Regions from separate parts of the Methylobacterium sp. J-001 genome, predicted to be linked through region 2. Evidence: predicted binding sites of a transcription regulator. Region 2 holds the regulator's gene; the other holds the start of a gene.
The links. The regulator PhoB, encoded in region 2, activates phosphate uptake and scavenging genes when phosphate is short. The targets are predictions, from matches to a motif close to TGTCATNNANCTGTCAT.
Positions count from the first base shown of each region.

Region 1: MKK65_RS07490 (inorganic phosphate transporter) is a predicted target of PhoB. The motif match lies at 1,694-1,710, and genes of this name have one in related genera.

Region 1 covers NZ_JAKSYN010000067.1:102,966-107,384, reverse strand. The annotation lists gene MKK65_RS07500 (MHYT domain-containing protein) at 1-746, shown strand, start outside; gene MKK65_RS07495 (nuclear transport factor 2 family protein) at 916-1,299, opposite strand; gene MKK65_RS07490 (inorganic phosphate transporter) at 1,760-3,388, shown strand; gene MKK65_RS07485 (TadE/TadG family type IV pilus assembly protein) at 4,079-4,419, opposite strand, start outside.
Region 2 covers NZ_JAKSYN010000115.1:73,332-77,750, forward strand. The annotation lists gene pstB (phosphate ABC transporter ATP-binding protein PstB) at 1-606, shown strand, start outside; gene phoU (phosphate signaling complex protein PhoU) at 924-1,646, shown strand; gene phoB (phosphate regulon transcriptional regulator PhoB) at 1,811-2,506, shown strand; gene MKK65_RS12820 (protein-disulfide reductase DsbD family protein) at 2,524-4,419, opposite strand, start outside.

The DNA.
Region 1 (4,419 bases), on a different contig from region 2:
AACGCCTGGACGACCTGGTCCTCGTCATCGACGACGAGGCGTCCCAGCGCGAGCTCATGACTCGGTTCCTCGAACGCCAGCGCTTCTCCGTGCGCACGGCGGGGGACGGGCGCACCGGCCTCGCCCTGGCCCGGTCGCTCAAGCCCCGCGCCATCCTCCTCGACGTGATGATGCCCGAGATGGACGGCTGGTCGGTCCTCGCCGCCCTCAAGTCGGATCCCGAGACCGCCGGGATCCCGGTGGTCATGGTGAGCTTCGTCGCCGACGCGACGCTCAGTGCCTCGCTCGGAGCCATCGAAGCCGTGCCGAAGCCGGTGGACTGGGTGCGCCTCCGGACGATCCTGGACCAGTTCCGGGCGGCCGACGGCGACGTCCTCGTCGTCGACGACGACGCGGACATGCGCCACCGCCTGCGAACAGCCCTGGAACGCAACGGCTGGAGCGTCCGCGAGGCCGGCGACGGCCAGGAGGCGCTGGAACAGGTCAGGCTCGGCGTCCCGCGCCTCGTCCTCCTCGATCTCACGATGCCGGTGATGGACGGGTTCTCGTTCCTCGACCGCCTGAGGGGATTGCCGGGTTGCGCCGACGTGCCGGTGGTGGTCCTGAGCGCCCGGGACGTCACAGCCGACGAGCGCGACCGGTTGTCGGAGGCCGACCGCGTCTTGCGCAAGGGCGATTCCAGTCTCCAGGATATCGCCACCGAGTTGCGCAAACTCGACAACCGACAAGCCACCAGGTCGACCTAGGTGTTTGATCCCAATCGGCTTTTGCGTCGGTCGTCCGCCTGCGGACCAGCCCGGACGCTCGGATCGCCGTCGGCGCTTCTCTAAAGCAGCCATTCGCCGGCCTGCAGCAATTTCCGCTCATGATGAGAAACGGATTGCGGACTTCCGCCGCGCCTGAGGCATCCGAGATCTAGAACATCCCGTTCGGATTGGCCGAAGCATCAGGCAGGATCTGCAGCACGTCCCAGTGCTCAACGATCCGGCCGTCCTCATCGAGGCGAAATATATCGATGGCCGCATAGTCATGGTTACCCGGCCAGTGCTGAAGGCAGTGCAACACAACCAGATCGCCCTCGGCAATGGCCCGCTTGACCTCAACGCGCTTGCCCGGCCACTCACGCGACATACGCTCGAAATAGGCAACGAATCCGTCCTTGCCCGTAGCTACGTGTGGGTTGTGCTGGATATAAGTGTCGCCGGCATATCGCTCGATGGCCTCGCGCGGACGGCAATCGTTGAACATCAGCTCGTAGAACGCGATCACGTTCGCCTTGTTCTGCGCGAGATCTTGCATGCCGTCTGCGTTCAATGCTGTCAGAGCCATAGGCTCGTGAGGAAAGGGAGTATGTCGCGGGAGAGCAGACAAGCGCTTATGAGCGGACGGTCCGATCCCCTGCAATGGGTAGGAGCAATCCTCGCGTTGATGTCGGTTTCGATGCATCCGCCATCCAAAAGCGGACCGGCCGAAAACCACCCGGAACGGTCATTCCGGAAGCGACCCATGCCAGCTGTACGAGCTACCCTCGACGCTTCCCGAAAGCAGCCATTCGTGAGCCATCCGGTAACGTCGGCTTGGGGTGGTAAGCAGCTCCGGCCGCGGGGTGCCAGGTGTCGGATTTCCTCAACGGGATGAAAATTCCGCTGCTCCGCGACGGTCATCGGGAGGCGGAGAAGTTTTACTCATGGAGCGTCACCCCACCGTCATCACGGAGTTTTAATCCCGGTTCGAGAGCGAATATTTTTCGGAGACCGTAATGGCCGACGCAACATTGACCTCGGCCATACCGGGCGGCTCGATAACTTCCGGGAAGCCCAGCCTCGACCACGGCATCCACCCCGGCGGGGTCATTGCCTTCCTGCTCGTGCTCGTCGCCGGGCTCGGCTACGCGGTCTTCAGCCTGATCGCCGACATGAACGCAGTCCACCAGGAGCCCCTGGCCGTCGGCGCCTTCGTGCTCCTCGGCCTCGCCCTGCTGATCGCGCTCGCCTTCGAGTTCGTGAACGGCTTCCACGACACCGCAAACGCGGTGGCGACCGTGATCTACACCCACTCGATGCCACCCCTGGTGGCGGTGATCTGGTCGGGGACTTTCAACTTCCTCGGCGTGCTGCTGTCGTCGGGCGCAGTAGCCTACGCCATCGTCACCCTGCTGCCGGTCGAGCTCATCCTGCAGGTCGGCTCGGGCGCCGGCTATGCGATGATCTTCTCGCTCCTCATCGCGGCCATCATCTGGAACCTCGGCACCTGGGCGCTCGGCCTGCCGAACTCGTCATCGCACGCGCTGATCGGATCGGTGCTCGGCGTCGGCCTCGCCAATCAGCTCATGGGCGGCCAGGACGGCACCTCGGGCGTCGATTGGAACCAGGCGCTCGGCGTGTTCAAGGCGCTCGCCTTCAGCCCGATCTGCGGCTTCGTCGCGGCCGCACTGCTGCTGCTCGCCCTCAAGTTCACCGTGCGCCGCAAGGACCTGTACGAGGCGCCCAAGGGCGATGCGCCGCCCCCGCTCTGGATCCGCGGCGTCCTGATCCTGACCTGCACCCTGGTGTCGTTCTTCCACGGCGGCAACGACGGCCAGAAGGGCATGGGCCTGATCATGCTCATCCTGATCGGCGCCGCCCCCACGGCGTACGCGCTCAACCGGACCATGAACGCCGACGCAACGCCAGCCTTCGTTCAGACCTCGGATGCCGCCAGCAAGGTGTTCTCGACCTATTCCGGTGGCGGGGCACGGCCCGACGCCGCCCAGGCCCGCAAGACCGTGGCCGACGCGCTGAAGGCGAAGGCGCTCAACAAGCCGGAGGTGTTCGGCGCCCTCTCCGCGCTCTCGACCGACATCGCCGCCTCGGTGAAGGGCTACGGCTCGCTCCAGCAGGTCCCCGCGGGGGCGACCTCGAACGTACGCAACGACATGTACCTCGCCTCCGACGCGATCCGCCTGCTGCCGAAGTCGGGCGCGACCCTGTCCGAGAGCGACGCCAAGACCCTCAAGGGCTACACCGAGCTCCTCAACGAGGGCACCCGCTACATCCCGGGCTGGGTGAAGGTCTGCGTCGCCCTGGCGCTCGGGCTCGGCACCATGGTGGGCTGGAAGCGCATCGTCGTCACCGTCGGCGAGAAGATCGGCAAGACCCATCTCACCTACGCGCAGGGCGCCTCGGCCGAGATCGTGGCCGCCGGCACCATTGGGCTCGCCGAGCTCTACGGCCTGCCGGTCTCGACCACGCACATCCTGTCCTCGGGCGTCGCCGGCACCATGGCCGCCAACGGCTCGGGCCTGCAGATATCAACGGTGCGCAACATGGCGCTGGCTTGGGTGATGACCCTGCCGGCCGCGATCCTGATCGCCGGGACGTTGTTCTTCATCCTGCGCCACCTGTTCTGAGCCGGATGCCGCCGAGGAAATCCGGGCGGCGACCGAAACGCTTGCTGAGCGTGTCGGCACGCTCAACGCACGCGGGACGCGCGTGCCGACACCCGCCCGAACACAGGCGTCCGTTACTTCTTCCCGGGCGGCACGCGTGACGTCTCAGGCGATAAGCCTTTCGCCTCGTGGGCGCCCGTGCCGTGCACGGCATCGCTGCCGATGATACCCCCGCCCACGGAGGAAGCCGGTGGGTTTCCGGTCGCGGCTCCGGCGCCGGTGTCAGGAGTTTGTCGGGTCGTCATGGTTGCCGTCCCAGCTGCGTTCGGTGCGGCTGTCTCTGCGAGCGCAAGGCCCGACCCGGCGGCAACGATAACGGCAGCAACGAAAATTTTGGCCAACATGATGCTCTCCAGCAGGGCTGGCCTCAACGCTTAAAGATCAAGCTAGTTTCGCTGGCGGGTCGGCGGTCGCATCCAGCTAATCAGCAATGTCTGCTTCCGCGCGTGGCCGCTCACAAACGGACCGTCGCAAAACCACCCGGAACGGTCATTCCGGAAGCGCCCCAATCCGGACGCTCGTGTCGTATCGGCGGCCTCCCGTAAGCAGGCATTCGCCGGCTCTGTGGCATAAGATATAAATAAAATAGCAAACCAGAGCCCTATCCGTCCTCAAAGACGGTCGAGACATCATATAAATGCAACCACAATGTCAGTTGCTTAGTCTAACTGAGGCTACGGCTGTTGAAAATAACTGCAGCAGTGCGGCAGTGATATCACCACCTGATGCAACAGGAAAATATAGTCCGTCCGATGCACAGGCCTTGAGAGCAGGACCGATGTTCGCCTCGTATGGCCGAACATAACTATTATAGAAATCGTTGTCATAAATCGGCAAATATTGTGTGTAAATAATGCCAATCCTGACATTGTTGTTCTTTAATAGGTTGCAGGTTGAAGGGCTGAATGGGCCAATGAATCGATTGCTTTGAAACTGGAATCCTGCACTCTGATTTGTGACGCTGCCGCCGGTGTCCTCAACGCCATCAGTAA
Region 2 (4,419 bases):
AACCGGATCTACAGCCTCTACCCCGAGCAGCGGGCGGAGGGTCAGATCCTGCTCGACGGCCAGAACGTGCTGGATCCGTCCGTCGATCTGAACGATCTGCGCGCGCGCATCGGCATGGTCTTCCAGAAGCCGACGCCGTTCCCGATGTCGATCTACGACAACGTCGCCTTCGGGCTGCGCCTTTACGAGAAGCTGCCGAAATCCGAACTCGACGGGCGGGTGGAGCAGGCTTTGCGCAAGTCCGCCCTCTGGGACGAGGTGAAGGACAAGCTGCGCCAGCCCGGCACCGGCCTCTCGGGCGGGCAGCAGCAGCGCCTGTGCATCGCCCGCACCGTGGCCCAGAGCCCGGAGGTGATCCTGTTCGACGAGCCGACTTCGGCGCTGGACCCGATTTCCACGGGGCGCATCGAGGAGCTGATCGAGCAGCTGCGCGACGAGTTCACCATCGTGATCGTCACGCATAATATGCAGCAGGCGGCCCGCATCTCGCAGTTCACCGCCTTCATGTATCTGGGTGAATTGATCGAATTCGGCCCCACCAATCGGATGTTCATGAACCCTGTGGAGCAGCGCACCCAGGACTACATCACCGGCCGCTTCGGCTGAAGCATTCGACCGACAATTGAACACGGCTCATACGCAGCGCTGTGAGCCGCCATCAAGATGAGGAGGCGCGCCTGATCGTAAGATCGCCAGGCGCGACTTCGGAACAAGCCTCGTTGATACGGGAACATCGGCGGAGGCTGCCTGCTTGTCGATGCGTGTTGATTTCAGGGTGCGGATCCTGACCTCTCCGCATCATGTTCTCGACTGTGACAGGGACTGGGTACCGGGGAACGCGCCGCGGTATCCGTGATCGTAGCAGCGGGTTTCCGCCAGACCTCGCGGATCAAGGTTTGCGGGACGCCATCGAAGGATCCACCATGCCGGGCCATATCGTCAGCTCCTACGACACCGATCTGGATGACCTGCGCCGCTCGATCTCCGAGATGGGCGGCGTGGCCGAGAAGATGGCCGCCGAGGCAACCGACGCCCTGGTCCGCCGGGACGACACCCTCGCGCAAGCGGTGATCCTCGCCGACAAGCGTCTCGACGCGCTCCAGCGCGACATCGAGGAGCGGGCGGTGCTGCTCATCGCCCGGCGCCAGCCGCTGGCGATCGACCTACGCGAGACCATCTCGGCGATCCGCGTTTCCGGCGACTTGGAGCGGATCGGGGATCTCGCCAAGAACGTCGCCAAACGCGTCGTCGCGATCTCGGATCAGGCGCCCGCGCAGAAGATCGTCCTCGGCGTGCGCCACATGAGCGACCTCGCCGAGGCGCAGCTCAAAGATATCCTCGACGCTTATGCGAGCCGTGACGTCAAAGCGGCCTACGATGTCTGGGAGCGGGACGGGGAGATCGATGCGCTGTACAATTCACTGTTCCGCGAACTCCTGACCTACATGATGGAGGATCCGCGCAATATCTCGTTCTGCACGCATCTCCTGTTTTGCGCCAAGAACGTCGAGCGGATCGGAGACCACACCACCAATATCGCCGAGACGATCCACTATCTCGCAACCGGTGAGACGCTGGCCGGAGAGCGCCCGAAGAACGACGCGTCGAACTACGCGACGGTCGGTCCCGCCGCCACGGCCCCGTAACGCGGGGACCATGCAGCACACGATGCGGCCTGGGGGCAGAATGCGATGAGTGGCGCACGCGGGTTGAGGGATCGCGGCGTCTGTCGCACCATCTGCCTGCGCGCGCCATCCAACGCGGACGAGCCGTCCGGTGCCGTCTACGGAACAGGTTATCGAACGTGAGCATGCAAGTCCTGATCGTCGAGGACGAGGAGGCCCTGACCACCCTGCTGCGGTACAACCTTGAGGCCGAGGGCTTCCTGGTGGATTCAGCCGCGCGCGGCGACGATGCTGAGCTGCTCCTGGCCGAGCGCACGCCTGATCTCGTCCTGCTCGACTGGATGCTGCCGGGCCTCTCGGGGATCGAGCTGTGTCGCCGCATCCGGGCCCGGCGCGAGACCGAGCGGCTGCCGGTCATCATGCTCACCGCCCGGGGCGAAGAGGGCGATCGTGTCCGCGGCCTCGGTACGGGCGCGGACGATTACATCGTCAAGCCGTTCTCGGTCCCTGAGCTGCTCGCTCGGGTGCGGGCGCTGCTGCGCCGGGCCAAGCCGGCCCATGTCGCGGACCGGCTGGCAGCCGGCGATATCGAGCTCGACCGCACCGGCCACCGGGTCCGCCGCGCCGGCGAGGAGCTTCATCTCGGACCGACCGAGTTCCGCCTGCTCGAATTTCTGATGCTGGCGCCCGGCCGGGTCTTCTCCCGCGAGCAGCTCCTCGATGGTGTCTGGGGGCACGACGTCTATATCGACGAGCGCACCGTGGATGTGCATGTCGGGCGCCTGCGCAAGGCCCTCAATGCTCCGCGGCAGGCCGACCCGATCCGCACGGTGCGGGGCTCGGGCTACGCCTTCGACGAGACATTCTCGCTGGAAGCCTAGCTGCGCTCAGGGACAATTCAGCGGGTCAGAGCCGCGCTCTTGCCCGCGGCCGGCACCGTCTCCAGGGCTGACAGAACCGTCCCCTCGGTGAGGATCTGCGGCAGCACCTGCGGCTCGCCGCTTCCCGCGTAAAGCAGGTAGAGCGGCACGCCGCTGCGCCCGTGCTTCTCCAGGAGGCGGGTGATCTCGGGATTCTGGTTGGTCCAGTCGCCCTTCAGGTAGGTAACACCCCGGTCGGCCATCGCTTGTCGCACCGCCTTCGTCGAGAGCGATGTCGTCTCGTTGACCGCGCAGGTGATGCACCAGGCGGCGGTCATGTTCACGAAGACCGGCCGGCGCTCGTTCACCAGGGCATCGAGGCGGGCCTGGGTGAACGGCTCGACGCCGTTGGCGGCAGCCTGGGCGGGGGCAGCGGCTCGCTCGTGGCCGAGGCTCAGCGTCAGGGCGGCGACCGCCAGGATCGTCAGCACCGCAAGACCCTGAGCGATCCGCCCGGCCCGGGGGGCCGCGGCGTGTCCGTGCTCCCAGGCCCAGGCGGCAAAGCCCACCAGGACGAGGCCGAACAGCCCGGCGAGCAGCCCCTGCGGCCCCACCTGCTGCGCCAGGACCCAGACCAGCCAAGCCACCGTAGCGTAGACCGGGAAGGCCAGGACCTGCTTCAGGGTCTCCATCCACGCGCCCGGACGTGGCAGCGCCCGCAGGGCCGGCGGCCACAGGGTGAGCGCCAGGAACGGTAAGGCGAGGCCCAATCCGAGACTGGCAAACACGGCAAGCGCGACGCCGGCGCTCTGGGTCAGGGCGAAGCCCACTGCCGAACCCATGAACGGCGCCGTGCAGGGCGTCGCCACCAGGGTCGCAAGCACGCCCGTGAAGAACGATCCACTCAGACCGGAGCGCCGGGCCAGCCCGTCGCCAAGGCCGGCGAGCCGGCCGCCGAGATGGACCACGCCGGATAGGCTGAGGCCCATGGCCAGGAGCAGGTAGGCGAGCCCGGCCACCACGGCGGGCGATTGCAGCTGAAAACCCCAGCCGATCGCCGCCCCGCCGCCCTTCAAGGCGAGCAGCAGGCCGGCCAGCCCGAGGAAACTGACCAGCACGCCGGCCGTATAGGCGAGACCGTGCAGCCGCAGGCGGGCGGGACTCTCGCCCGCATGCCGCAGGAGGCCGAGCACCTTGATCGATAGGACCGGGAAGACGCAGGGCATCAGGTTGAGGATCAGGCCGCCGAGGAAGGCGAGCCCTGCCGCGGTAGCGAGGGTCAGGACGTCGAAGGCAGGGGCGGGCGGCGGCGGAGTCGCGGTTTCGGACGCCGTCGCCGGAGCCGGCAGCACCGGCTCGTCGCCATACGCGAAGGCGAGGCGGTGGCTACCGACGCCCGTCGCTTCCTCGACGGTCAGCACGCCGGGCAGGGCGGCCGGTGCCGGCTCAGCCGGATTGCTTCGGGCGAGGGTGAGATGCAGGCCGGATGCGTCGACCGTCATCACCTGGGCGGCGGCATTGTCGATCGCGGTCTCGGAATAGGGGAAGAAGGACGCGCCCTTGATCGTCTCGGGCTTGAGGCCGGTGGCGGCGAAATCGAGCTGCAGCGTATCGCCCTGGCTCGAGAGGCGCAGTGGCCAGAGCGCCGGTGCGGGCAGGGCGGCCCGGGCGCGCTCGAACAAAGCGGTCTGGCCGGCATCCGGCCGGGGCTCGCCCACCGGCAGGACCAGGGCGAGATCGGCGGAGCCGGGCACGCATTCGGTCTCGCAGACCAGATAGGTCAGCTTGGCCTGGATCCGCACCGGATCGGCTGGATCGAGGCTCGGCGGCGGCGTGACCGGAACGAGCAGCGTGACCTCGCCCTCGTAGCCGTAATTCATCAGGGTCGCGATCGCGATGCGCTCGGGGGCCGGCCACCGGATCGCGCCGGCGTT